One region of the Clostridium sp. DMHC 10 genome, then DNA from elsewhere that is predicted to be linked to it. Evidence: riboswitches for the same ligand, from Rfam matches in the RefSeq annotation. Region 1 holds a riboswitch; each other region holds the start of a gene.
What was found. Region 1 has a riboswitch for S-adenosylmethionine ahead of AGR56_RS10590 (nitrogenase component 1). Riboswitches for the same ligand answer to the same signal wherever they lie in the genome.
Positions count from the first base shown of each region.

Region 2: linked by a shared signal. The riboswitch ahead of metH (methionine synthase) and the one ahead of AGR56_RS10590 (nitrogenase component 1) in region 1 are both predicted to bind S-adenosylmethionine.
Region 3: linked by a shared signal. The riboswitch ahead of metA (homoserine O-succinyltransferase) and the one ahead of AGR56_RS10590 (nitrogenase component 1) in region 1 are both predicted to bind S-adenosylmethionine.

Region 1 is NZ_LGVB01000015.1:1,759,276-1,769,476, forward strand. Features, by position in the region: gene AGR56_RS10560 (acetyl-CoA C-acetyltransferase) at 1-132, opposite strand, end outside; gene AGR56_RS10565 (FAD-dependent oxidoreductase) at 312-1,589, shown strand; gene AGR56_RS10570 (ABC transporter permease) at 2,097-3,047, shown strand; gene AGR56_RS10575 (ABC transporter permease) at 3,053-3,904, shown strand; gene AGR56_RS10580 (ABC transporter ATP-binding protein) at 3,909-4,895, shown strand; gene AGR56_RS10585 (oligopeptide/dipeptide ABC transporter ATP-binding protein) at 4,895-5,875, shown strand; SAM riboswitch class I at 6,044-6,152, shown strand; gene AGR56_RS10590 (nitrogenase component 1) at 6,322-7,803, shown strand; gene AGR56_RS10595 (nitrogenase component 1) at 7,787-9,103, shown strand; partial or broken gene AGR56_RS10600 (aminotransferase class I/II-fold pyridoxal phosphate-dependent enzyme) at 9,293-10,201, shown strand, end outside.
Region 2 is NZ_LGVB01000015.1:1,934,366-1,944,566, reverse strand. Features, by position in the region: partial or broken gene yhbH (sporulation protein YhbH) at 1-1,032, opposite strand, end outside; partial or broken gene AGR56_RS11440 (PrkA family serine protein kinase) at 1,037-2,961, opposite strand; SAM riboswitch class I at 3,126-3,250, shown strand; partial or broken gene metH (methionine synthase) at 3,392-7,019, shown strand; gene AGR56_RS11430 (DUF4097 family beta strand repeat-containing protein) at 7,048-8,025, opposite strand; gene AGR56_RS11425 (DUF1700 domain-containing protein) at 8,032-8,604, opposite strand; gene AGR56_RS11420 (PadR family transcriptional regulator) at 8,597-8,920, opposite strand; gene AGR56_RS11415 (LacI family DNA-binding transcriptional regulator) at 9,442-9,855, shown strand; gene AGR56_RS11410 (hypothetical protein) at 10,078-10,201, shown strand, end outside.
Region 3 is NZ_LGVB01000015.1:1,602,717-1,612,917, reverse strand. Features, by position in the region: gene AGR56_RS09835 (DEAD/DEAH box helicase family protein) at 1-1,028, shown strand, start outside; gene AGR56_RS09830 (BlaI/MecI/CopY family transcriptional regulator) at 1,325-1,699, shown strand; gene AGR56_RS09825 (M56 family metallopeptidase) at 1,715-3,265, shown strand; partial or broken gene AGR56_RS09820 (IS256 family transposase) at 3,386-3,541, shown strand; gene AGR56_RS22730 (hypothetical protein) at 3,668-3,796, shown strand; gene AGR56_RS09815 (hypothetical protein) at 3,863-4,375, shown strand; gene AGR56_RS22725 (hypothetical protein) at 4,454-4,585, shown strand; partial or broken gene AGR56_RS09810 (DUF1848 domain-containing protein) at 4,794-5,535, shown strand; gene AGR56_RS09805 (aromatic acid exporter family protein) at 5,696-6,592, opposite strand; SAM riboswitch class I at 6,771-6,880, shown strand; gene metA (homoserine O-succinyltransferase) at 6,977-7,888, shown strand; gene AGR56_RS09795 (2-isopropylmalate synthase) at 8,050-9,600, shown strand; gene AGR56_RS09790 (tyrosine recombinase XerC) at 9,964-10,201, shown strand, end outside.

The sequences.
Region 1 (10,201 bases):
TTTTATTCCTGCTCTCTTTACTGCTTCTTTCATTACTAGTGCCCCAAGTTCAACTGCTGTTACATCCTTGAACGCTTTCCCAAATGATCCTATAGGTGTTCTTGCCGCACCTGCTATTACTACTTCTCTCATATTTTTCCTCCTTAGTATTAATTAATTTTATCAAATTTTAGTTTTTTCGTATTACCGTATTTTATACATTGCAAAAATTTAAAGTTATAAAAGTTGGAACAAAAATATATGTTTAAAATATCATAATAATAAGTGACATCTATTAATAAACAATTAATATTTATGGGGGTAATTTTTGTATGAAGGTAATTATTATTGGAGCTGGATGGGCAGGTAGTGCTGCTGCAATTACAGCAAAAAAAGCTGGTGCAGACGTAACAATATATGAAAAAACAGATATGGTTTTAGGGCTCGGCAATGTTGGTGGAATTATGAGAAACAATGGGCGTTTTACTGCTGCTGAAGAACTTATAGCTTTAGGCGCTGGTGATTTAATAAACATAACAGATGCTGATTCAAGACATAAAAATATAGATTTTCCTGGTCACAAGCATGCCTGGCTTTATGATGTAAATATAATAGAAGCAGATATAAGAAATTATCTTATCAATATGGGAATAAAAATAAATTTAGTTAAAAGAGTTGTAGACATTAAAAAAAGTGGCAAAACCATAAAAGGAATTTTTCTATCAGATGGTACTTATGTTGAAGGAGATGTTTTTATTGAAGCTACAGGCTCTACGGGACCAATGGGCAATTGTTTGAGATATGGTAATGGTTGTTCTATGTGTGTATTAAGATGTCCTTCTTTTGGCCCACGTATAAGCCTAAGTCAAAGAGCTGGAATTGATGATATCAAAGGTGAAAGAGAAGACGGCTCCTTTGGTGCTTTTAGTGGTTCATGCAAACTTGCAAAAGAAAGCTTATCTCCAGATATTGTAAAGGAACTTGACGATAAAGGTGTGGTTGTTCTTAAAATTCCACCTGAAGATATTAATCTTGATAAATTAAAGCTTAAAGTATGTCAGCAGTACGCTCTTAAAGAATTCGCTGAGAACGTAATACTTCTTGATACAGGACATGCAAAGCTTATGACTTCTTTTTATCCTCTAGAAAAATTGAGAAAAATACCTGGGCTTGAAAAAGTTAAATATGTAGATCCTTATGCAGGTGGAAAAGGAAATTCTATAAGATATTTATCTGTTGCACCTAGAACAGATGACATGAGGGTTAAAGGATTAGATAATTTATTTTGCGGTGGAGAGAAAAGCGGACTTTTCGTAGGTCATACTGAAGCCATTTGCACTGGAAGTCTTGCTGGATGTAATGCCGTAAGACATGTATTAAATATGCCTCAATTAATCTTGCCAAAGCAAACTGCAATTGGAGATATTATTTCTTATGCAAATTATAAACTTTTAACGGAAGATGGCATAAAAACTAGATATACCTTTGCAGGTTCAGAATACTTTAAGAGGATGCAGGAAACTGGCTTGTATACAACAGATATAGATAAAATAAAAACTAGAATAGAAAACTTAGGTTTAACAGGTATATTTGACAAGAAATTAGTTTAAATAAAAGTTTTAAAAAAATGGGGCTGTCGTACTAAATATAAAAAATTGCAAACTAATTAAAGTGAAGGGTTTGACATAGCTTTGCTTGTCAAAGGTGAAGGGTTTTTGCCACGGCAAAAGGTTAATCATGACCACCGGCTAAGCCGGTGGTTTGCTCAGCCCTGTAAGGGCATATTACTGGCTGGGCTAAAAGCCCTCTGAATGGTCCGCCACCCGCATACTTTTCCGTGCAGTCGCTAAAGCGACTATTTTTTGTTCTTCTTTACTTTTTCACATAAGTGAAAAAGTTAGTTTTTTAATGAGCAGGGCGAATTAAAACCCTTCACTCAGCTCGACAAATTCCAGTTTATCAGGATAAATTTGGAGATTGCAATTTTAAAGTTTCAAGTTGTCTATCTATAGTATTTTAAAATGTTAAATAAAATTAATAAATCTAAGGGTCAAATTCTTAAAGTTCTAATTTTTTAAGAGTTTGACCTAAGGTCTATATATGAAAGGGGATATAAAATGGGAAGATATATTCTTAAAAGAATAGTACAGGCTGTACCGCTGCTATTAATTATTTCAATAATATGCTTTACGCTTATACAATTAGCACCATATAATGCAGTAGATGCTATGACAAATCCTAAAATGTCAAAGAAAGCAATAGAACTAATTAAAATAAAGTATGGCTATGATAAGCCAGCATATATACAATACTTATATTGGCTTAAAGGGGTACTTACAGGACAATTTGGGTATTCGATAGTTACTCACGAAAGTATTTTTAATGATTTAGCTTCGAGGATACCAGCCACAATGATTTTGGTATTACCGTCATACATATGTGCGCTTATCTTATCAATAGTTTTAGGACTTATGGCAGGATTAAATAAAAATAACTGGGCGGATAAAATAATAGATGGATTTTGTTCTATAGGTATATCTATACCAACTTTTTGGTTTGCAATGATTTTGGTTTTTGTATTTGGATATAGACTTGGAATTTTACCTATACTCGGAATGCACACTATAGGGATGAATTCTACAACTGATTTTTTAAAACATTTTATAATGCCATTTATTGTGCTTACATTTGCATTTATGCCAGAAAACACAAGGTATGTCCGTTCTTCTACTATTGGGCAACTTTCAGAAGATTATGTTATGGTGCAGGAAGCTTTTGGGGCAAGCAAATTTGAAATACTGTTTAAACATGTTTTAAAAAATGTACTTCTTCCTATTATAACTAAACTTGGAATGGCACTTCCTATGCTCATAACAGGTGGTGTTATAACAGAAACAGTATTTGGTTGGCCAGGTGTTGGACCATATTTTATTAAGGCAATTCAAGGATTAGACTACCCTGTTGTTATGGCAGTTATGGTTTTATCGTCTACACTTGTTATACTTGGAAACCTCATTTCTGACATACTTTATGTTGTAATAGATCCTAGGATTAAGAGTATGAGGTGATGAAAATGAAAAATAGAAGAATGGAAAATGTAAAAGCAGAACTTAGACATAATAAGGTGGCTTTGTTTTCAATATTATTTCTTATATTTATAGCACTGATATCAGTATTTGCATTTTTATATCCATATAACCCCAACAAGACAAATGTAAGTATAATGCTTCAGGCACCATCTTTAGCACATCCCTTTGGAACAGATGAACTAGGAAGGGATTATCTTGCAAGGGCAATTTATGGCGGAAGAGTATCGCTTTTAGTTGGAATTTTGGCTATGGTTATTTCAACTTCAATAGGCGTGCTTGTAGGTACTTTAAGTGGATACTTTGGTGGCAAAATAGATAATTTATTAATGAGAATGGTTGATATAATATCGTCAATACCTTGGATGATTTTAGTTACTGTTATAAGCATTTTTTTAAAGCCTGGTTTTAAAACCATAATAATTGTAATTGGATTTTTTACGTGGATGGAAATATCTAGACTTGTTCGTGCGGAAACCTTGTCTGTTAAGGAAAGAGAATATGTTTTATATGCAGTATCTACAGGGGAAGTTTCAATGAATATAATAATGAAACACATTATTCCCTCAGTTTTTCCAACCATAATAGTGGCAGCAACAACAGGAATTGCAAATGCAATAATGACGGAATCATCACTTAGCTTTCTTGGAATAGGAATACAACAGCCTATGTCATCTTGGGGAAGCTTACTTCAAAATGCACAAAGCAATCTTCAAAATGCACCATACATGGCAATTTTACCTGGAATATTAATTGTTTTGACTGTTTACTCCTTCAATAAGCTTGGCGATGTTTTAAGAGTATTTGTAGAACCTAAAACTGCATCAGATAGGAAGTGATAATATGGAAGATAATATACTGCTTGAGGTTAAAGATTTAAAGACTAATTTTTACAACAAAGGTGAGAAAATTGAGGCAGTTAGAGGGATAAGTTTTAAAATCAAGGATGGAGAAATTTTAGGCATTGTTGGTGAATCAGGAAGTGGTAAAAGCGTTGCAATGAAATCTATACTTGGAATCGTTCCTAAAAATGCAAAAATTGAAAGTGGAGAAATATTTTTTGAAGGTAAGGATATATTGAAATTATCTGGTAAGGAAAAGCAAAGGATTAAAGGAAATGATATATCAATGATTTTTCAGGATCCTATGACAGCGTTAAATCCTTTAATAACAATAGGAAAGCATCTTGAAGAGGTTATTTTAAGATACAATAAAATTACAAAAGAAGAGGCAAGGAAAAAGGCTGTTGATATCTTAAATTTGGTTGGAATACCAATGGCAGAAAAAAGGTTAAATCAATATCCTCACGAATTTAGTGGAGGAATGAGACAAAGAGTTTTAATAGCTATGGCACTTTCGTCTGAGCCTAAGCTTTTAATAGCAGATGAACCCACAACAGCATTGGATGTTACGATTCAATCTCAAATACTAAATCTTTTGAAGGGACTTAAAGAAAAGAAAAATATGTCTATTGTCCTTATAACCCATGATCTGGGCGTTGTAGCAAGTCTTTGCAGCAGAATAATTGTTATGTATGCAGGAATGATAATGGAAGAAGGGCTCACAGAAGATATATTTTATAAACCGGCACATCCTTATACAAAAGCACTCTTGAACTCAATTCCTAAGGTTGATGAAGATGAAAAGAGAAGACTCGAACCTATTAAGGGAACAGCACCTTCACTTTTAGCTCCTCCTAAAGGATGTCCTTTTGCTGAAAGATGTTCTTTTGCAGCTGATAAATGTTTTGGAGAAATACCTGAGTATAAAAGTATTTCGGAAACTCAAAAAGCACGATGCTTCTTATTAGAGGAAGGAGGAAAGTTATAATGAGTGAAATAGAAAAGAAGTTAATAGAAGTTAACAATTTAAAAAAGTACTTTCCTGTGAAGGGTGCTTTTGGAGTAAATAAAAATAAGTATGTTAAGGCTGTAGATGATGTTAGTTTTTATATTAAAAAAGGAGAAACTTTTGGACTTGTTGGCGAATCAGGCTGTGGAAAATCCACACTTGGAAGAACAATTACAAGGTTATATGACGTAACAGATGGAAAAGTAATTTTTGATGGCAAGGATATAGCAAGATTAAGTAAAAAAGAACTTAAGCCATATCACAAAAGAATGCAAGTTATATTTCAAGATCCATATTCTTCACTTAATCCATATATGAATGTCTCGGAAATAATTGATGAACCTATGGCCATTCATTCAAATTTGTCTAAGAGTGAAAGAATGGACAAAATTGAGGAACTTCTTAAGAAAGTTGGAATGAAGAAGTCGGATATGGACAAATTTCCACATGAGTTTAGTGGTGGACAACGTCAGAGAATAGGAATAGCAAGAGCATTATCTATAGAACCTGAGTTTGTTTTGTGTGATGAACCAATTTCTGCGCTTGATGTCTCCATTCAAGCACAGGTTGTAAATATGCTTGAGGATTTTCAAAGAGATATGGGGCTTACTTATCTTTTTGTGGCACATGATCTATCTATGGTAAAGCATATATCTAATAGAATTGGGGTAATGTATTTAGGAAAAATAATTGAAATATCAGAAAGTAGAGAGCTTTATAAAAATCCACTGCATCCCTATACTAAAGCACTTTTATCTTCTATACCTGTGCCAGATCCTAAAAAGGCAAGTGCAGCGATGCAGAAAGTAATAGAAGGAGAACTTCCAAGTCCAATGGATGTTCCAACAGGATGTAGATTTAGGACAAGATGCCCGTATGCAACTCCAATATGCAGCGAGAAAGAACCAGAAATGAAGGAAGTAGATAAAGGACATATGGTGGCGTGTCATGTGGTTTAAAAAATGTTTATAAAGATTTATGTTATTAATGCAATCACTTAAAATGAAGTTTGGAAAATAAACCAAAGAATGTATTGACATAAAATATAAAGATGATATAATATAAATCATATAATAAATATTATTCATATTTGAGTTATAGGAATATAAATTGAATAAAACATTTAAATCTTATCAAGAGAGGTGGAGGGACTGGCCCTGTGAAACCCAACAACCAACATTTTTCATTTGAATGTATGGTGTTAATTCCTGCAAACTAAGTTTTGAGAGATAAGAGGATAATTAAGTTAACATAGTTGTGCAAAAATCCTCTTAAAGTTTTTTAAGAGGATTTTTTATATGAAATTTTGTAGTTGACTAGAAAAACTAGAGGCTATATTTACTCTTTTAAATAGAGTAGATATAGCCTTTTTAATTTTTATTTATACATTAAAGGAGGAAATTTGATGAGTAAAATCAACCTAAATGCTCAAGCTGTTGAAGTAAGAGAAAATCGCCTTGGTTCAATTACTGGATTTAAAGGTACAGCGGGGCAGCTTGTAAAACTTGGTCAGTGTGGAAAGTTAAAAGACAGCGCACGAAGCTTTAGTCAGTGTATGGGATGCAGTTCTGGAAATGCGTTTTGCCAGCTTTCTATGATAAAGGATGCGGCAATTATTAATCATGCACCTGTAGGATGTATGGGAGATTCTTTTGGATTCAATTTTGTATATAGGGTAGGTCAAATGGAAAGGAAACTTCCAAGAGCAATGGGAAGATATTTTAGTACAAATCTTACTGAGAAAGATACAATTTTTGGTGCAACTCAAAAGCTAGAAGAGACTATTAGAGATGTTTACAAAAGGGTTAAACCGAATGCAATATTTGTAACAACTTCTTGTGCCTCTGCAATAATTGGAGATGATATAGAAAGTGTAACTGATGAGTTAACAGAAGAACTTGGAATACCTGTTGTGGCATGTTTTTGTGAAGGTTTCAGATCAAAAATATGGACATCTGGATTTGATTCAGCGTATCATTCTATCGTTAGAAAAATAGTTAAACCTCCAAAGAAAAAGACAAATAAGGTAAATATAATAAATTTCTGGGGAAGTCACATTTTTGATGACTTGCTTAAAGAGCTTGGGTATGAAGCAAAATACATTGTGCCATTTTCAACGGTTGCTGAACTAGAAAATATATCTGAGTCGGCAGCAACGATACAAATATGTACTACACTTGGAACATATCTAGGAGCCGCATTAGAACAAGTATATGGTGTCCCAGAGATAAAATCTCCACCAGCTTATGGAATTTTAGGTACGGATAATTGGCTTAGAGAACTTGGAAAAGTACTTCATAGAGAAGAGAAAATAGAAGAATATATATCAAATGAACGTGCAAAAATTGTTCCTAAAGTTGAGGAATATCGTAAAAGGCTTAAAGGGAAAACTGCATATATTACAGCGGGTGCTGCTCATGGTCATGCACTCATAGCACTTTTAAGAGAACTTGGCTTAAATGTTCAAGGTGCAGCAATATTTCATCATGATCCTGTATTTGACAATGATGATCCAAAATCTGATGCACTTGCGCATGATGTTAATACTTATGGAGATATACCAAATTACAATGTTTGCAACAAGCAGGCATATGAATTAGTTAATATATTGAATAGAGTAAGACCTGACATAATGATTGCAAGACATGGAGGTATGACACTTTGGGGAGCAAAACTTGGGGTTCCCACGCTTTTGATTGGTGATGAGCAGTTTGGCTTTGGCTATCAAGGGGTAATAAATTATGCTGAAAGAATTATAGAAACTATAGATAATAAAGAATTTGTAACTAATCTTGCAAAGCATAGTACAATGCCATATACAAAATGGTGGCTTGAGCAGGATCCATTTACTTTTCTTGGAGGTGATACAAGTGTCGAACATTATTGAACAACCTAGATTTTCTTGTGCGCTTGGAGCACAGCAGACTGTAGTTGCGATAAAAAGAGCTGTACCTGTTTTGCACTCTGGTCCTGGGTGCAGTGGAAAGGTAAGCGGACTTATAGGACAGGGAGAAGGATATGCAGGAGGAAATACTATACCGTGTACAAATGCCAGTGAAACAGAAATAGTTTTTGGAGGAGAACAGAAACTTAGAAGTGTTATTGATGGAGCTTTTAAGGTGATTGATGCTGATCTTTATGTGGTACTTACAGGTTGTACATCCGATATAGTAGGTGATGATATAGAAACTGTAGTTTCAGATTATCAGAAAAACGGTAACCCAATTGTAGGTATAGAAACTGGCGGCTTTAAAAGTAACAACTATATAAGCCATGAGTTAGTAGTAAACGCAATTATAGATCAATATGTTGATAAGCTTAATGAAAGCATTAAAGTAGAAAAGGGATTAGTGAATGTATTTGCAACAATACCATATCAAGATCCATATTGGAATGGAAATTTAGAAGAAATAAAAAGAATACTTGAGGGAATAGGGCTTAAAGTTAATATTCTTTTTGGAAATGAATCAAATGGAATAGATGAGTGGAAAACTATACCTAATGCGCAGTTCAATATTGTTGTTAGCAATTGGGTTGGACTTAAAATAGTAAAACATCTTCAAGAGAAGTATGGCACTCCATATTATCATTTTCCTTATTTACCTATTGGAGGAGTAGAAACGTCAAAATTTCTAAGGGAAGTTGGAAATTTTGGTGGACTTGATAAAAATAAGGTTGAAAATTTTATTAAAAATGAGGAAGAAAAATTTTATTCGTTTATTGAGAGAACTGCAGATTTTATGCTGGAGTTTAGATATGGGCTTCCTAGAAAGTTTTATACACTTTTAGATTCAAGTTATTCAATAGGGTTTTCCAAATTTCTTTTAAATGAACTTGGAATAATACCAGGTAAGCAGTATGTAGTTGAAGATACACCTGAAGAATTTAGAAATTCAATTATAGAAGAGTTTAATAAAATATCTGAATACAGGTCAGCTGAAGTGGAATTTTCAGTTGATGGAGGAGAAATACAGGATGATATAAGAAAAGATGAACATAAAAACAGATCTTTAATACTTGGCAGTAGTTGGGAAAGAGATTTAGCCAAGGATATAGGCGCAGATCTTTTAATAATAAGTCCGCCGGTGGCTTATAGACTGGTATTGAATTGCACATATGCAGGTTATAATGGTGGATTAAGAGCGATTGAAGATATATATAATATTGTATTAAACACATACAGATAAGAAAATTGCGAAGTAAAAATGCTTCGCTCTCACGGTAGTGCAAGGAAAAAATTCCTCCGTATCTACGGAATTTTAGGTGTGAATCTTTGTACCATTTAAATTTTTATACTATATATTGCCATTAATTTTTATTTAATACTCAGCAATGCATTTGCTTTTATAAAATTAAAGGAAAAAGAAGGTTAAATTATGTCGGATTTAAATTATGAATTTGATACTTTGAAGGTAAGAGGGGGATATGATCCTAAAGAACATAATAACGCAGTTCAGTACCTATATATGCTACAACATCTTTTGAGTTCGGAAGCACTGAAAGAGCAAGAAATCTTGCAGGTTTCACAGAATTTGGGTATGTATATTCAAGGATTGGAAATCCAACAGTTGGCGTTTTGGAACAAAGAATAGCTAAGCTTCATGGTGCAGCAGCTGCAATAGCAGTTGGTTCAGGAATGGCAGCAATAACTTATACTTTATTGAATGCAGCAGAAAGAGGTGGAAGAATATTAACTACGGCAGAACTTTATGGTGGTACTATTGATGGCTTTAAAAAAGTATTTTCTAATTATGGAATTAAAATTGATATAGTAAAGAATTTAATAGATACCGAACAGTTTAGAAAGGCTATTAAAGAAGATACAAAAGCTATATACATTGAAAGTATAAGCAATCCAAATGCTTCTATAGCTGATATTGAAGCTATAGCTAATATAGCACATGAAAAAGGTATTCCACTTATTGTAGACAATACTTTAGCTACACCATATCTCCTAAATCCAATTAAATATGGTGCAGATATTGTTGTTTATTCAGCCACAAAAGCTATAAGTGGACATGGAAATGTAATTGCTGGACTAATAGTCGAAAGTGGTAAATTTAATTGGAATAGTAGTCAATTTTCACATTTTTTAGAGACTTATCATACTCTAAGGGATTTTAGTGGAAAACCAAGAAATTTTATAGAGGTATTTCGCAACTTTCCATTTACTGCTAGAATCCGTGCAAATTATTTAGCTTACTACGGGGCAACTTTAGGTGCTTTTGATGCATATCTTGTTTTGATTGGCATAGAAACGCTTTCTGAAAGAGTTAAAAAGCAAG
Region 2 (10,201 bases), 180 kb from region 1:
AAAATTTCAGCATAACCTACCATGTTACATACATTACAAAGATCATTAAAAGCTTTTAAAGCCCTTTCATCATCCTCTGTAAAATTGTCACCATCGCTTACATAAAAACCATATATATTCCAAAGCTCTGTATTATATCTTTCTTCTATTATTTGAAGTGCCTTATTTATCCCGCTTGATATATACGTTCCTCCAGACTCTACCTTATGAAAAAAATCATTTTCATTTACTTCATGCCCAACTGTAGAATGAGATATAAAAGTTATTTCAACACTTACATATTTAAGTCTTATAAATCTTGACAATATAAAAAAGAAGGAACGGGCAAGATATTTTTTTGTTGTATCCATTGAACCAGAACAATCCATAATACACATTATAGCCGCATTACATTCCTTTTTAGGTTTTTCTTTTATTCTGTGATACCTTAAATCCTCTTCTCTAAATGGAAATCTATCCTTCTCCTTGCTCTCATCTAATTCCGCCTCACGTATGGCTCTTTTCCTCCCCTGCTCTCTCTTTAATTTTTCAACTACAGTTTTCTTTTTTGCAAGTCTTGGCCTTATGCCATACTTTTGATAACCTGCCATTTTCTTCGAGCTTTCTGTAACTATTTCGGAATACTTTTTCTTATCAAGATTAGGCAAATTAATATCTTCAATTAAGTAGTTTATTACATCTTCTATGGTAACTTCCGTTTCATATATGTCTTCTCCTTCTTCGTTACCTGCTCCACCTTTTCCCTTACCAGCTTTTACTCTTTCTTTTCCAAGACTGTCTCCTTTTTTTCACTTCCATCTCCACTGCCTACCGCTGGAGAATTTTTTCCATATATAAATTCATATTCTTTAAGTCCTCTTATTGGTATCTTAATTTTTTTGTTTGCACCTTCGCCTATGATACTTCTTCTGATAAAATATCAGCCAAGTTTTCCTTAATAGCTTTCTCAACAAGCTCTCTATGCCTTCTTCTATCTCCTATGGTTCTATCATGATCCGTTGGATTGATATTGTAATCTCTAAATATTGCCATACCATCAATCCTTCCACAAATTATTGGCTGCATACTTTAAAATTACATCACAGCAGGAATCACAATATCCATTTCTTTTCATTTCTTCAACCATTGAATCGTATTTTTCATTTTGTTCTTTATCTCTAACTCTAGATTTAGTTATAATCCTTGAAAGGTCTTTTACAGATGCCGTGAGCTTCTTTTCTATGGCTTCTTTAAGAGGTTCATATGCATCATATGCTATATTTCCACCATTTCTTACAACATAAAACATATAGGAAGTTACATCCATTCTAAATCCTTTTGCAGAACTTTCTGAAATTCCAATTTGCTCTTCTATAGAACGCATGAACTTTTCATCTGGATTAAGTTCTTCACCTGTGGACTTATCCTTTATTTTATTCTTATTTACGAATGCTTCTGCATTATCAAGATAATTATTAAACAAAGTTTCTGCCTGCTCTCTGTAACTTTGTATAAATGCTTTTGTTATTTCTTTTTCAAGTACCTTATTATATTCTTTTCTTATTACATTTTGAACAAATCCAAGATATTTCTTTCTTTCATCTTCGGATATATCAAGTTCCTTTACAGATTTTATAATACTCTCCATTATGCTTAAAGGATTTATGCAGTCATATTCAGAACTAGAAAGTGCATTATCTATTGCTTTTACTATAAATCTTGTAGATATTCCATTCATTCCTTCCATTATTCCAGCTTCTTCTCTAAGTTCATTTATATCAACCTTCTTAGTTGTTCCATTTTCTACTATGTCTTCACCATTATATATTTTAAGCTTTGTTATAATATCAACTTTAGAGGAAGGCTTAAGTCTTGAAAGTATTGCAAACATAGCTGCTGTGCTCAAAGTATGAGGAGCTATATGCGCTGTAAAATTACTCTTTTTAAGTATCTTTTCATAAATTTTTATTTCTTCATTAAGTTCAAGACAATACGGAACTTCAATTTTTACTATTCTATCAAGTATAGCTTCATTTGTATGATCAGATTTAAACTTATTCCATTCTGCCTCATTTGAGTGAGCTATAATAAGCCCATCAAAATATATCATTGCACCTTTTCCTGGCGATGGTATAGATTTTTCCTGAGTAGCAGTTATTATTGTGTGAAGATATTCAACATCATTCTTAAATACTTCTATAAACTCTACCATACCCCTATTTCCAACGTTGAAAGCTCCATTTAAGGAGAATATCCTTGGATCGTCCTCTGAATATAAATCCATTTTTGATATATCTATGGAACCAGTTAAAATTGAAGTATCCTGATTGTTAGGATCTACTGGTGGAACTACACCAATACCTTTTCTTGATCTTATTGAAAAGCCACTGGTTGTAATTGGAAATTTTTCGTATTCACCCTTATAGTCATGTGTAAGTCTATACTTACAAACAGGACACAAATCTCCTTCTATTTCTATACCAAGTTCTTTTTCAAATTCTCCCCTTAAATGCTTAGGTATAAGATGCAGCGGTTCTTCTCTCATAGGACATCCTTTAAGACTGTAAACAGGCTGCGAAGCTTCAAGTGCTTTTTTTATAGCTTCAACTAATGATGATTTTCCTGCTCCAACAGGTCCAACAAGATAAAGTACCTGCCTTGCCTCTTCCCCTTTCATTGAGGAAGCATTGAAATAATTTACAAGTTTCATTATAACTTTATCTATTCCAAAAAAGTCATCTTTAAAAAAAGTTGTATTTCTTTATAGGTTCGTTCCCATATATTTTTCTTGTCCTTGGATTTTCTTCTGGTTTTAATACTTCAAATCCTTTTTCCTTTATAATGTCATATATCCTTTTATGTGCAAGCTTACAAACATCGGGATTTTTTTTTAACTATATCAAGATATTCAAGAAATGTACCTTCAAATTTAATCTTATTTGAGTTTTCCCTATCATTCTTTATTATCTCTTTAAAATCCATAAACGCACCTCCTAATGGCAATTTAAAATTACAAGCCATAAAATATAATCTTCATACAAAATATATATTTTTTTTTTCATATTTATATTCATAAACTTTACAAAATAAAATTTTATTGACATTTACAATCTTAACTAATATAATAAAGTAAAATTTTAATTACAATCTTATCAAGAGAGGCTGAGGGACTGGCCCTTCGAAGCCCGGCAACCAGTACTTATACATGTAGTATATGGTGCTAATTCCAGCAGCTAGGTAAGTTTTATACTTATAGGCTGATAGATGAGAATAATCCTTAGAGTAATTACTCGAGATTTTTCTCGGGTTTTTGTTATGTGAGGATTTAAGATTTTCTGTCAAAACAAAAAAATTATTCAAAACCGCGCACTGTGAATTGTGTATTGTGAACTGATATAAAGGGGGCTAATAAATGAATTCAAATATAGTAGACTTACTAAACAAGAAAATTCTTGTGCTTGATGGTGCTATGGGAACGTGTATTCAAGGCTTTAACCTTAATGAACATGACTTTTGCGGATCTCTTCACTGCCATATAAATCAAAAGGGCAACAACGACATTTTAAATCTTACAAATCCAGAGGTAATAAAAGCTATTCACAATAAATACCTTGAAGCTGGGGCTGACATCATTGAAACCAATACTTTCAATGGAAACAGAATATCTCAAAGTGATTACAACATGGAAGGTAAAATATACGAAATCAATTTTACTGGAGCTAAACTTGCAAAGGAAGCTGTTGATGCCTTCACTAAAAAAACTCCAGGAAAACCTCGTTTTGCAGCTGGTTCTATTGGTCCTACAAACAGAACCTTATCCATGTCACCAGACGTTGAAAATCCCGGTTTTAGAAATGTAAATTTTGATGATCTTGTTTTAGCATACAGCGAACAAATTGAAGGTCTTATAGACGGTGGTGTAGATTTACTTCTTATAGAAACTATATTCGATGCTTTAAATGCAAGAGCCGCTATATTGGCTGCCGAAAGCGTATTTGAAAAAAAATCTCGTGTCCTTCCTATTATAATATCTGGAACTGTAGCGGATAAAAGTGGAAGAATTCTTTCTGGTCAAACACTTGAAGCTTTTGCAGAAAGCATGAAAAATGAGCATGTGATTGCCATAGGCCTTAACTGTTCCTTTGGTGCAAAAGAACTCGTACCTTTTATAAAGCAACTTTCTGATACTCAAGATAAATATATATCTTTTTATCCAAATGCTGGGCTTCCAAATTCACTTGGAGAATATGAAGAACTTCCAGAACAAACAGCTTCTCTTGTTAAAAGGCTTGCACTAGACGGAAACATCAATATTGTTGGAGGCTGCTGTGGTACCACCCCTAATCACATTAAAGCCATAAGTAATGCTGTTGATGGCATAAAACCAAGAAAAATTCCTAAATTAGAACCAGAAACAATTTACTGCGGTCTTGAAGCTGTAAGAATAAACAAGGAAAGTAACTTTGTAAATGTAGGTGAAAGAACAAATGTAGCAGGTTCAGCAAAATTTGCAAGGCTTATAAGGGAGAAGAATTATGAGGAAGCCTTATCTGTAGCAAAACATCAAGTTGAAAATGGGGCTCAGATAATAGATGTAAATTTTGATGATGCTCTTTTAGATGCTACGGTTGAGATGGAAACATTTTTACGTCTCATTGCAAGTGACCCTGAAATTTCAAAGGTTCCAGTAATGATAGATTCCTCCAATTTTGAGGTTTTGGAAACTGGTCTTAAATCAATTCAAGGTAAAGCAATTGTAAACTCTATAAGTCTTAAGGTTGGAGAAAAAAGATTTTTAGAGGAAGCAAAAATAATTAAAAACTTTGGCGCTGGTGTTGTAGTTATGGCGTTTGACGAAAATGGTCAAGCCGAGACCTTTGAAAGAAAAATAGAAATTTGCAAAAGAGCTTATGAACTCCTAACTAAAAAAATAAACTTTCCATCAGAAAAATATTATTTTTGATCCTAATATCTTAGCTATTGCAACAGGAATAGAAGACCATGATAACTACGCTGTAAATTATATAAAAGCTGTAAAATGGATAAAAGAAAATTTACCTTATGCAAAAGTAAGCGGAGGCGTAAGCAATCTTTCCTTTTCTTTTAGAGGAAATAATGTAATAAGAAAAGCTATGCACTCAGTTTTCCTATATCACGCGATAAATGCAGGAATGGACATGGGAATAGTAAACCCTGGAATGATTGATCTTTATGATGATATAGACAAAGAGCTTTTATCTAAAGTTGAAGCTGTAATACTAAATAAAAAACATAATGCCTCTGAAGAACTCCTCGAATTTGCCCAAGATTACAAAAGTTCGGAAAAAACTAAAAATAAAACTGAAGATGTATGGAGATCTAAAAATTCCAGTGAAAGACTAAGCCATGCTTTAGTTAAAGGAAATGTAGAATTTATAGCTGAAGATATAGAAGATGCAAGAAAAGAATACAAAAGTGCTTTAGAGATTATAGAAGGCCCTCTAATGGATGGAATGAAAAAGGTTGGAGCGCTATTTGGTGAAGGAAAAATGTTTTTACCTCAGGTTGTTAAAAGCGCTAGAGTTATGAAAAAAGCAGTTGAATGCTTACTTCCATATATAAACGCTGAAAAAGGCAGCAGCACCAGTGCGGGAAAAATTGTATTTGCAACTGTAAAAGGTGATGTCCATGACATAGGAAAAAATATAGTTTCTGTAGTGCTTTCCTGCAACAATTTTGAGGTTATAGACCTTGGTGTCATGGTACCATGCGAAACTATACTTGAAACTGCCATAAAGGAAAAAGCAGATATAATAGCCTTGAGTGGTTTAATAACACCGTCCCTAAATGAAATGAGTCATGTTGCAGAAGAAATGAAACGTCAAGGCTTAAATATTCCTCTTATAGTTGGCGGCGCAGCAACTTCAAAAACTCATACAGCTTTAAAAATCGCAACTAAATATGAAAAAGTAATTTATAGTACAGATGCTTCCAATGCAGTAGAGGTTACTAAAAACCTTATGAGTTCTAAAAGTGAAAACTATATAACTAAAATTCACAAAGAATATGATGATATACGCAAAACATTTTCTGAGCACAAAGCAAACCTTATAACTTTAGAAAAGGCAAGAAAAAATAAATTTAATATTGATTGGAAAAAAACTGAAATTAAAACTCCAAACTTCATTGGTATAAAAAAGATTATAAATTTTCCTTTAAAGGAACTTAGAAAATATATAGATTGGACTTTTTTCTTTACAGCTTGGGATATGAAAATGGTTTATCCTAAAATATTAGAGGATCCAAAATACGGAGCTGAAGCAAAAAAACTTCTATATGATGCTAATAAAATGTTAGATTTGTTTGAAAATGAAAATATAATAAGTGCAAATGGTGTCCTTGGAATCTTTCCTGCAAATTCAATTGGTGACGACATTGAAGTATATCATAACCAAAAAACTGTAATCTTTAATATGCTTCGCCAGCAGCAAATATTGAAAGACAATTATTTCAAATCACTTTCAGATTACATCGCTCCAAAAGAAAGTGGAATAAAGGATTATATCGGTGGATTTATTGTAACTACTGGTATTGGTGCAAAGGAATACTCTGAACAATTAAAGAATAATGGTGATGAATACGGCGCTGCCATGGTAAAAATATTATGCGATAGGCTTGCAGAAGCTTTTTCTGAGATACTTCACCTTGAAGTTAGAAAGTCTTACTTTGGATACGCACCAGAAGAAAACTTATCTCTTCCAGATTTGCTTAAAGGAGCTTACAGAGGAATTCGTCCTGCTTTTGGATATCCTTGTCTCAATAATCATGCTGAAAAAGCAAAATTATTTCAGCTGCTTTACGAAGAAGGAGATATTGGAGTTAACTTAACTGAAAATTACATGATGGATCCAGTTTCAAGTACTTGCGGACTGTACTTTGCAAATAAAGAAGCTAAATACTTTACAATAAATAAAATTGGAAGAGACCAATTAGAAGATTATGCCGATAGAAGCCAAAAAGATATTAAAGAATTAGAAAAACTATTTAATACTTTAATATAAAATCAAGGAAAGCTATTTTTAGCTTTCCTTAATTGCTTTTAATATTGTTTATTTCTATACTACCGGCACTATCCTTTAATTGAATCATATTATTACTTTTTCCTACCTCTCCCTTTGCCGTTTTTTCACCGAATTCACCATTTATATTTATACTAGAAAAATCGCTTTTTATACTTCCAGCACTTGCTTCTGCATCTAACTTGAATGCTGAAGCTTTAGGAAGTGTCAGTTTTATTCGTCCAGCAGAGGCTGAAAAATCAACATTATTATTAAATTTATCGTATTGAATCTCTGTATTACCTGCAGAGTTTGATCCCTCTATATCACCAGTAAACTTTGTAATTTGAATTTTTCCTGCTGATGCCCTTAAATTTGAACTCCTAGTTTTTAAATTGTCTGCATTTAAATTTCCAGCCGAATTCTTATATGTGAAGGTAGTTGCTGACACATTTTTCATTTGTAATTTACCTGCACTAAGTTTACAATCCAAGTTTTTAAGCTCATATCCGTTTATATTCACATCTCCTGCTGAAGATACTACCTTTAGACTATTTTTATATGAAGTCGGTAAACTTATATTTGCAACTATATCCGAGCTATAGTTTAAGAAAAAACCCATATGTTTTTTAGTTAATTCCACATATAAAGTTTTACCTTCCTTATAGCATTTAAGTTCTGGTTCTGTATAAGCATTACTTGCAGTTATTTCTCCATCTACTTTTACCTTAATACTATTTGTACCTTCATTATTAAATTTTATATCGCCAGAATAAAAATCAATTGATATTTCATCTATTCCATCAAGATCCATACTTTTACTAGCGTGATAATTATAACTGTTACCAGCTAGCTGAAAAAGACCATGCCCTCCAAGCTTATCATTAGTAGTAAATGAAAAATTCCCAAAAGAAAAAAATGTTAAAGCTGCTATACCATATGATACTAACATTACTCCAAGCAAGCACAAAACAACTTTTTTTACATTAAAATTATTCTTAAAATCCATAACCTCCTACTCCCCCTTTATTGTTTTTATATTCCACTTAACGTACTTAACTGTAATTCCCATAAAAAACTTCACAAGATAAAACATTCCTATACAAAACAAAATTCCTAACGCAGTTGTTCCTATACCCACAAAAAATATTGATATGTCAGGGATACCATTAGGCGTACTAACAAGTCCAGGAAATATTGGTCTTAATATAGTACAAATAGTTGTAACAACTCCAGCTACTAAAACACCAATGGCTCCACAACACATTCCGATAAGTGCCCCTAATATTCCAAGATACGGTCCTAAAATGAATACAAGGTTAAAAAATACTAATGCAATAAAAATTCCTATAGATCCTCCAACTGACTGATTTGAATTAACTTTACTATTATCATCTGTATTTCTATATTGAGCAGCTATGTCCCTTGGACTTCCAAGTTCCTTTATAAGCTCATCTTCAGTTTTACCGCTTTCCATCCCAATTCTAAAATGTTCTTCATAATCGTAAAGAATTTCTTCCCTTTCATCATTACCAAAATCGCTTAAATAATGTCTCAAGGCATCCATAAATTCTTCCCTTTTACTCATCAATATCAGCCTCCTTTAAAATATTATTAACCTTCTCAACAAAGTTTTCCCATTCATCTGTAAGCTTTTTTCTCGTTTCCTTCCCAAGTTCAGTTAATCTATAATACTTTCTAGGAGGTCCTTCTGTAGACTCCTGCAAATATGTTGTAAAATAGCCTTCTTTGCTTAATCTTCTTAAAATAGGATAAATAGTTCCATCTGAAATCTCTATGTCCTTGGATATTTCATTTACTAACTCATATCCATAACAATCTTTCTTATCCAATACCGCGAGTACACAAAGTTCCAGGATTCCCTTTTTTAACTGCGTATTCATAATCATTACTCTCCTTGTTTATTTTGTACAACTATAATATATCACTTAGTAGTGTATAATGCAAGATACCAAGTGATACTTTTTACTACAGACGACTTAAAGATTATAAATATCCAGGTTATCCTTACAAACTGGAATTTAGCGAGGTGATATTGATTTGGGATATTAAATAAAGCTAATAAATCTAAGACGATAAATCCTAAAAATCTAAGAGAATTTAATAACTCGCATACGCTCAAACAGATTAAATTCTCTAAGACTTTTACGATTTATCATCTAAGATTTATAAAGCTTTATTTAAACCATCCCAACACCTCATTTCTAGCAATGAGGTTTATTATACTATAAATTTTGTTTTTGAGGACATAATCAAATGTGGTACACTAAGACATTATCACTTTTCAATCATAATTAATTAATACATTTCTATGAAAATATTTACAAATTAAATTGAACCTGCTATAATGGAATTAACTTAAACGCTTAAGTAATAAAAATAGGTATCATCAGGTGGGATAAAAATGAAAAAAGTTACTATGAAAGATATTGCAATACGCGCAGACGTATCTTTAGCTACTGTGTCTTATGTACTAAATAATAATGAAAAAGAAAAAATTAATGATGAAACAAAAGAAAAAATATTTAAAATAGCAAAAGAACTTAACTATGTTCCAAATTTAAATGCTCGTTCTCTAGTTAATAAAAAATCTGGACTTATCGGTGTTATAGTTGTACGAGATTATAAAACCGAAGGACCATGGAAAAAAAACTTTTACAGTAGTTATATAAATACCCTTGAAAGACTGCTTAATAAACAAGGCTATCATTTACTTATAACTAATGTTCCTTCAGATAAACCAAATTTAAATATTATTTTGCAAAGAGAACTTGAAGCTGTTTTTGTTATTGACGTTGATGAAAAATTTTTCTTATAAAATTTCTAATTAAATTTTACCGTTCCAATAATAATTCTAGATAGTATTATAGAAGATAATCTATTTTACAAAATTTTACCAAATTTTCAGTATACTATAAATAAAGCCTTAGAAGACATTAATGATAAAGAAGCTTATCTCATAACTGAAAAATTTAATAGTACTAAAGTTATGGACTCCATAATTAATACTTTCAATAAAAAAAAGCATAATTTATATATAATGGAATCTAAAGAAGGTATAAAAAATTTTCTTAAAACAAGGAAAGATAATAAGGGAATAGTAATAAGTGAATATGTTGCCTTACTAGCTGAAAGATATGTTGATTACAAAAACCTTACAGTTA
Region 3 (10,201 bases), 160 kb from region 1:
GAAAGATAACTGATAAGCTGAGAAGTGATTTAAAGGAACAAAAAGTAGATATACCTGAAGAGTTTAAAGCAATAGAAACTGAAATAATTTCTAAGCTAAAAAAGCTTTCTGGAAACTTAAATATAAAAAATGCAGAAGATAAAAAACAAGTAAAGCTAAATAAAATGAGATATTTGAGCTCAGAATTTAAAGAATTATGGGATAGAATAAAATATAAAACAACATATTCAGTTGAATTTGATTCTAATAAACTTATATGTGAATGTGCAGAGGAAATAAAGAATAATATTAAGGTTAATAAGGCTAAGTTAGTTTACTCAAAAGCAGCAATAGATATAACTAAATCTGGAACTGTAACAGAAGAAAATAACAGATACAGCATTGATATAGAGGAGCGAAACTTTGTACTGCCAGATATAATAACATTTTTGCAAAATCAAACTAATTTGACTAGGAGAACCATAGTAGAAATACTTAAAAAATCAGAGAGATTAGATGATTTTAAAAAGAATCCTCAGCAGTTCATGGATGAAGTGGCTAGCATTATAAAAAGAAAAATGAGGTTAATGATAGTTGACGGTATTAAATATGAAAAAATAGGTAATGATAAGTACTATGCTCAAGAGTTATTTGAAACCGAGGAGTTAAGTGGATACTTATCAAAGAACATGATAGCAAGTGATAGATCAATTTATAATTATATTATCTATGATTCAGAAGTAGAGGCAGAGTTTGCTAGAAGATTTGAAAATAATGAAAGTGTAAAAATGTATGTTAAATTGCCAGATTGGTTTAAAATTCCAACGCCTTTAGGAAACTATAATCCAGATTGGGCTGTATTAATAGAAAAAGAAAATGTAGAAAAATTTTATTTTGTAGTAGAAACAAAAGGAAATATTTTAGCAGAAGAACTAAGAGAAAGAGAAAATAAGAAGATAGAATGTGGTGGTAAGCACTTTGCGGCACTAGGCAATAAAGTTGTATTCAAAAAAGCAGATGATTTTAACAAATTTATTGAAGGTATATAGGGGGAATATTATGGCGCAGCATATATCCATTAGAGTTCCTTGGCATGACAACGGCTGGAATGGAAATATTTGTAATGTTGGCGGTATTTCTAGTAGAAAATAAATAAGTGGTAAATTATATGGTGTAAGAAAAAATAAATGATCATTCGAAAACTTGAATGGTCGTTATTTTTTAGTTATTCTTTTTGAATAGATTGGGATTAATTTGTTTATTTTTCCTTTTAACTATTGACAAAAATGTCCTACAAGTGTAATCTATAAACGTGGATTACATTTGTAGGTAAGGAGGGGTATATTTGAAAAATTCACCTAAAATATCAGATGCCGAATGGCGTATTATGCAAGTTTTATGGAATCAGCATCCTGCTACTTTTTCAGAAATTATAGAAGGGCTTAATGAAAATTGTGATTGGAGTCCTAAGACAGTTCATACGCTTATAAGCAGATTAGTAAAAAAAGGGGCTATTGATGTAATAAAAGAAAAGAAAAACTATCAATATTTACCAGCTGTTACAGAGGATGAAATGATGAATTTAGAGACAGAATCATTTATAAATAAAATATATCAAGGATCTGTTAATTTATTTGTCTCAAACTTTTTAAAAAAACAGAAATTAAGCAAAGACGAAATATCAGAATTAAAAAAAATATTAGATGAAAATATGAAGTAAAGGAAATGATAAGATATGTATATAGTTTTTTCTTTATTTCTTCAGACAATTAAGTTATCGGTTATGGCTACAGTAGCAGCTATTATTATATGGCTTATAAAATTATTATTAAAAAATAAACTTAGTCCAGCTTGGCACTATTATATATGGTTTATTATTATAATTAGATTGCTATTACCGTATTCATTAAGCAGTCCATTTAGCATCTATAATACTGTAAATATTGATAAAAATATCACAAGCAACATTATAAATACAAGCAATACGCAGATTACAAATAATCCAGCTTATATTTATACAAAAATTAATGTTAATAATAGTTTTAATCAAGATAGTAATCAAAATATTTTGCATATATTAAGCATAATATGGATTGCTGTTCTAGCGATTGGTGCTATATATCTATTATGCATATACACAATATTTTGTTTTAAAGTTAAGTCAGAGGAATCATTTAGAGAAGTTGAAATTTGTGACACTTTAAAGCAGTGCAAGAAAGCAATGAAAGTAAGATGCAATATACAGATAAAAAAATCTAATAGTGTAAAGACACCGTGCATAATAGGCTTAATTAAACCTGTTATATTAATACCCAAATACATGACTCACAAATTAACCAATGAAGAAGTAAAATATATAATTATTCACGAACTTACACATTTTAGGCGCAAAGATACTTTTGTAAATTGGCTAATTACATTATTAAATCTTATCCATTGGTTTAATCCAATATTGTACTTTTCATTTAAAAGACTAAGGCAAGATTCTGAAATAGCCTGCGATGCCAAAGCATTAAGTTATATAAAGAGTAACAATCATAAAAAATATGGTGATACAATTATTAATTTAACATCACTTGTTTCGTCTTTTGATGTAAAGCCGTGGGAAGTTCCGATGGTAAGTAAATCTGAAATAAAAAGGAGAATTATTATGATTACTAAATTTAAAAAGAGAACATTAATTGGAACATTAGTTGGAGTAGTTGCTGCATGCATTATAGGTGGCAGTATTTTAACTAATGCAAAAATTTTAAATACAAGCAATAATAAAGCTGCACAATCTAAGGTTAGTACAAATAAAGTCGCTCATGTAAAAACTACTAATAAAGATCAAAAAAATAATACTACTGCAGCACTAGATAGTAGCAATTCTTCTACTAAAAATCAAACTAATACAAATACTGTACAGAATACTCAAAAACAGAATGTAAATGTATCAACAAAAAACAGTTCTAATACGCAAGCAGCTAGTACAAGTAATAAAAGTACAGCTAACAATTCTAGTCAAGAAGATAATTATACGTCTGAAGAAGCAGCAATTGCAGCTATAAATTATGAGTTAGGATCAAACAATAAAATAACTACTGTTTCAAATGGTCCAAGTGGTGATGGATATTCTAATTTTTCTAATGGTGATATAGCTGCTACTGTCTTTAATTCTATAACTAAAAATGGAAAGAAATATTATAGTGTTCGTTTAACTAGTCAGTCAATGAAAAAGAATGGCGGAACAGGAACTATAGATAATTTATTTATTGCAAAGGACGGAAGTATTTATAGAAATTAGCCTTAAAAGGGGAAAGTAGATTTAGTTTGTGAATAACAAACTAATATCTACTGTTTTTTTGTATAATGGGTTGGTAGTTTTGGAACAATATACTATAAAAATATAGGAGTAATATTTATCATGAAACCAACTGATGAAGATTTTGATTACAAAGCAGAAATAAAAAAATGTAAAACTATCGATGACGTTATGGGTAAAAACGGACTAATCCAAAGATTAGTCAAAGATGTTCTAGAAAATATACTTGAAGCTGATATGGATGAACATCTAGGAAGATTCTCTTTATGCCAAGGGAATGTCTACAAGTGACAATTGTTTTAGATTTTAAATCATTTATTTTATCATGTTCTTTTGTTTCAATTCTTTTTCGGACCACTTTTTTAGGATGTAGCAATATTATTATTGTCAGCACAACAGATATTAACCGAATCAGAAATGAGTCTTTTAAAAGATAGAATAATAGCTGAAGATATAAAAAAAAATATTTTTGTAATTAACTTTAAAGATAGGATTAATACCGAAGAAGCTTAGCAAAAGATAATAGATTATGCCAAGGAGCATCTGCTGGGAGAAGTATTTGAAAACCCTCGAATATTCATGGTATCAGCCAAAGGGGCATTAAATTATAAAAGGGCACAAAATAATGAAAGTGTAAAAGGTCCAATTTTGCCTATAGAAAACACAGGATTTTTAGAGATTGAGGAATGTATGTCAGAATTTTTAAGTGTGGAGGCAGGAAGAGGAAAATTACTTAAGTATATTCAAAAGGCTGTGAATTTAACAGGACAATTAAGCAAGGATAACATAAGTATATCTCTTGCTGCCCTTGACATTGGGTTAAAAGATATTGAAAAAAAAGTAAATAATATTAGAAACGAATTGATTAAAGTTAAGAACGATGGATATAAAGCTATTGAGGAGTTACATGTATCATTAATAAATTCTGAAAATGAATTGATTAAGAACATTAAAGATGAAATAAAAAAGATATCAGATGCTGCAGTAAATGCTGTAGAAAATTATAATGAAGAACTAGATGAAAAGGAATTGGCTAAGCATATAGAAGAGGCAGTTGCACCGATGCAAACTTTTACTAGAAATGCAGTGTAAATTAGCTGACATAAATAAAAGCTTAAAGGAAATATATAATGAAGTGGTTCTTTAGCCGTATTTAATGGAGGGATATAATTGGATAAGTTTAATGAAGAAAAAATTCAGTTAGAAGGTATGATAAATAAGATTTATAGCAATATAGAATCAGTTTTGCCTGAATCATATGAGAAAGAATATGCAAAAAAATTTATTAACAGATTTGCATGATGAATTATATACAGTCAGATGGTAATGGAAATAGATAGCTTGGATGTAGATTTGTTAAAGTATAAGGAGCAAATTAACAATGGTATAATTTATAATAATAAAAAATTATTTAGAATATAAAAGTATCTAGATAATACTTCATTCATCTTAAAATCTATTAAATTAGACTAATAAAGACCATATAAATTATAGGGAGGGGTTAGATGGAATGATTGTTAGTGTAAGCAGGAGAACTGACATACCAGCATTTTATAGTAAATGGTTTTTTAATAGGATTAAAGACGGATTTGTATATGTAGTAAATCCATTTAACGCAAAACAAGTAAGTAAAATAGAACTTACACCTAAAACTGTAGATTGTTTTGTATTTTGGACAAAGGATGCAAAACCAATGTTAGAAAGATTGGATGAAATAAAAGATTTCAAATATTATTTTCAATTTACTATAACAGCATATAGAAATGACGTGGAGAAGGGAACAAGAGCAAAGAAGGATATTATAAAAACCTTCAAAGAACTTTCCAGTAGGATAGGAAAGGAGAAAGTAATATGGAGATATGACCCCATATTACTAAATGACTTTTATACTAAAGAATACCATTATGAGCGGTTTGAAAAGTTTTGTAAGCAGCTTGCAGGATACACAGATAAGTGTGTTATAAGTTTTTTAGATTTATATAAAAAGACAGATAGATGTAAAAAAAGATGATACACAAAGGGAAGTATGCGGGTGTGTAAAAAGTGTAGATATTGAACAGTATAATACTTGCAAACATCATTGTCTATACTGCTATGCAAATTTTAATAATCAATTAGTCCAAGATAATTGGCTAAAGCATAATCCTAATTCACCTATGTTAGTAGGAAATTTAAGAGGTGATGAAAAAATAACTATTAGAAAAATGAAATCTATAAAAGAATTTACTCAACAGATGAGTTTGTTTAAATAGTTAATTTTATCTTTATTAAAAGCAGGTGCACTACTATTTACATAACAATTATTATGTAAATACAAATCAATGTTAACTAAAATATTAATTCAATAAAAATTTTAAAAGTAAGTACTTTAAAAAATCTCCACATAGCTTATTTATGTATGTGGAGATTTTTTTATATTTTCATAATAAATTCATCCTTGGTTATATTATTCTCAATCAAAGATTCCAATATATTTAATAATTCGCCTACATGATAATTATATACAATAAGTTCATCCGTATAGGTGCCTTCATGTGAGGGGACTTTTTTATTAAATATGGCTTCTATTTTTGCTGCATTGTCCTTATTTAAATTTTTACTATGTTTTAATGAATTTAATATATTTAAAGAGTAATAAGCTTTGTTAAATTGAGTTATCATACTTTTTATATTATCTATTTTTATTGCAGTTTCCTTAGAAAATCTTATTTCTTTGCTGTAGGTAGTTATATAGTTTTCTAATTTATTTAATTTGTCACTGTACTCTTTTAAATTTATTTCTTCATTATAAATAGTGTTTTTGCCGAATATTATAAATAGATGATCTATTACAGTATTACATTGATGTATTATTTTACCCACATATTTAGGAGGTATAAAAATATAATTTACTGCTAATGCAATGGTGATACCAAGCAGAGTATCTAAAAGCCTATTAAAGCTGTATGAAAAAGGATTTCTGCCATTTAAATTTGTCATTATAGCAGTAAAAACTATGCATGCAATACTTATGGATTTATTCCAATTTAATATATTACATATGTAGATGATAATTATAATACCTACACCGCATAATAATATATTTCCAGGTAAAACAAGCGAAAATAAAAGACCTATCATAGCACCTACGAAAGTTCCAAACATTCTGTTTCTTCCAGCAATATAGGAATCAGTAACGGAGGAACTCATTGATATTACAGCGGCTATAGCAGCATAAAATGGGTATTCCATCTTTAGTAATCTAGATACTAAAACACATAAAAATACAGATAGAGCAGTTTTTATATTTCTCATCCCAATAGGTTTCATTTAATCACCTCATAAAATTTAAAATACCTTAATATTATAGTATAGTTAAGCAAAATATTCAAAGTAGGGATATTAATTTACATAATACTTATTATGTAAATGCAATTTATTGTAAACTTAATTAAAAATATTGCAATTTAACAAACAAACAACTATAATATAAAAGTAATATGGTTAATTCTTATCTAGAATGGTGGAGGGACTGGCCCAATGAAACCTAACAACCGGCATTATCATTTCAATGTACGGTGTTAATTCCTGCAAAACTTATGTTTTGAAAGATAAGAAAAACAGTTTTGAGTATTTTTGATACTTATAATCCGTTTTTCTTGTTTGAAAACGGATTTTTTATGTTTTAATTTTATATATAGGACGGTGACATATATGCCAATAAAAATACCTGATAATCTTCCAGCAGCTCAAACTCTGGAAAATGAAAATATATTCTTTATGCATGAAAATAGGGCTTATCATCAAGATATACGACCACTTAATATTTTAATTTTAAATTTAATGCCTAAAAAGATTGTTACTGAAACTCAAATTTTAAGATTAATTGGTAATTCTCCGCTTCAGGTGAATCCAACATTTATTCATACAGAGACACATGCCTCACAAAATACATCTCAAGAGCACCTTTTAATGTTTTATAAAAAGTTTAGCGAAATCAAAAATGAAAAATTTGATGGAATGATAATAACTGGTGCACCAGTTGAAACAATGAAATTTGAAGATGTAGATTACTGGAAAGAACTTTGCGAAATATTTGAATGGACTAATACAAATGTAACATCTACAATTCATATATGTTGGGGTGCTCAAGCTGGGTTGTATTATCATTATGGAATAAAAAAATATGAACTTCCTGAAAAATTGTTTGGAGTATTTAATCATACTGTAACAAAGGAACATGTTAAACTTACAAGAGGTTTTGATGATAAATTTTACGCTCCTCATTCTAGACATACTACTGTTAAAAAAGAGGATATAGAGGAAAATCCAAATCTTCAAATTCTTGCGGAATCGAATGAAGCTGGTGTTTATATAGTTTCAAATAAAAAAGGGAAGCAAATATTTGTAATGGGGCATTCTGAGTATGATAAAAATACTTTAAATGATGAGTATGTAAGGGATTTAGATTTAGGTTTGGATATTAAACCACCTAAAAATTATTTTGAAGATGATGATCCGTCAAAAAAACCTCTTGTTACGTGGAGAGGGCATGCGAATTTACTTTTTTCAAATTGGCTTAACTATTATGTATACCAAGAAACTCCATATGAGATTAAAAAATAAAATAGCTATTGACATGTGTGACTATAAATATTATCATAAGTATATACAATTAGTTATCTTTTTAAATGGTAGCGGGATTATAACCTCGTCTCTGGTTTGAGATGAGGTTTTGTTTTATAGACGAATATGCAAAAGCTATATATGATGGAGGTAAAAGTATTATGAAGAAAATATTGATCATGGATACGACCTTGAGAGATGGTGAAAAAATTCCGGGTGCTAAGCTTAATATAAATGAGCAACTAAAGATTGCATATCAACTTCAAAAGATGAAAGTTGACATAATAGAAACGAGTTTTCCATCCTTATCGCATAATGATTTAGAAATTACTAAAGCTATAGCTCAAAAGGTTGGTACTAAAACTACAATTTCTGTTCCATCAAGAGCTATAAGACGTGATATTGACGAAGTATATAATTGCATAAAAAATTCTTATGATCCAATAATTCATATTGTTTTAGGATCATCTGATTTATATGATGGAAAAAATAAGGAACAGATATTTATGCAAAATATTGATGCTATAAAATACGCAAAATCAATATTACCTAAAGTTCAATATTCATTTACAGATGCTTCAAGACAGGATTTCGAAAGCCTTTGGGGAAAAATTAAACTTGTTGTTGAAGCTGGAGCTAATATAATAAACATTCCGGATACTGTGAGTGTTATGGTTCCTGATGAATATGGAGAAATGATAAATAAAATAAATTATAGACTCAAGAACTTAGATAAAGATATAATTTTAAGTGTTCATTGTCATAACGATTTAGGCCTTGCAACGGCAAATTCCTTAATTGCAATCAAAAATGGTGCAGATAAAATAGAATGTACTATAAATGGAATTGGAGAAAGAGCTGGAAATACAGCTTTAGAAGAAGTTGCAATGGCTATTAAACTTCATAAAAAATATTATAATGCTTATACAAATATAGCTACAAACGAAATAAGTAATACATCAAAACTTGTTAGTTATCTTATGGGAATAGATATACAAGTTAATAAACCTATAACCGGCAGCAATGCTTTTGCACATTATTCAAATTTAAGAATGACGGAAATTACAAATTCAGAAAATACATATGAAATAATACATCCTGAAGATATTGGTATAGAAAATTCAGAACTTGTTTTAACTTCACGCTCAGGAGAAAGTGCGTTTAAAAAAGGCCTAGCTAAAATTGGCTTTGATAAGTTCAGCAATAAAGAATTCAAAAACTTATTCAAAAATTTTCTTGAACTTGCTAATAAGAAAAAAGAGATATATTCTTATGACCTTTTATATCTTATAGAAAAAAATCTTGAAGAAAATAGCGAACAAGGCAATGAATTTTTAAAATTCAAAAATAAACTTTATGAATTAATAGACATAGAAGTTGTAAGCAATATTTTATTTTCAAGAGCTACCGTTAAAATAAGAAAAAAGGACAGCGTTTATAAAGGTGAAGGAGTAGGTAATGGACCAGTAGATGCAGTTTATACCGCTATAAGAGACGTTATAAAGATAAATATAGAACTTAGAGAATATAAAATAAAAAGTGTTTCTAAAGGTAAAGAGGCACTTGGTAAAGTTGCTATCCAAGTGAACTATAATGGTAAAGAATACACTGCTAAGGCTGTGGATACTGATGTGGTAAGGGCCAGTGCATATGCTTTTGTAAATGCAATAAATAGCGTTATAATTGGCAAAGAAACGAGCGAAACTGTATAGGAATTCAAAAAAGTTCAAGAGGAACGATTTTTCTTGGACTTTTATTTTATAGTATGCCAAAAAGAATTAAATATTTTTTGAGCTTCATTGATAATTTTTATCATTTGATTATCAATGAAATATAGGGGAGATAAAATCAAATTATACCTATATTATATAAAAACTCTTTCTGGCAAAAACAAAAATTATATTTTTTAAAATAAGTACAATTGTATGACTTTCAAGAAAGTATAATCGAAAAAATTATTAAAGACTAATTACTATATACTATATAAAAGAAGGATTTTTCTCCCCTTACGTGGAATATTTTATTCGTAAAATGTGAATTTGACGAAATAAGAGTAATTTTTAGGAGGTTTTTACATGAAATATGATATTAGACAAGCTTTTGATTCTGATGTACCCTTTGAAGTTAATAATTTTTTAAATTACTTAGGTACAATTCGCGGAAAATCTAAAAATACTATATACAATTATAAAATTGACTTAATTTTGTTTTTTAGATTTTTAAAATTGTATAAAGGTCTTGTAAATAAAAATGAAGACTTTGATAATATAAAGATAAATGATATTGACAATAGGTTTATAGAAAACATAACCT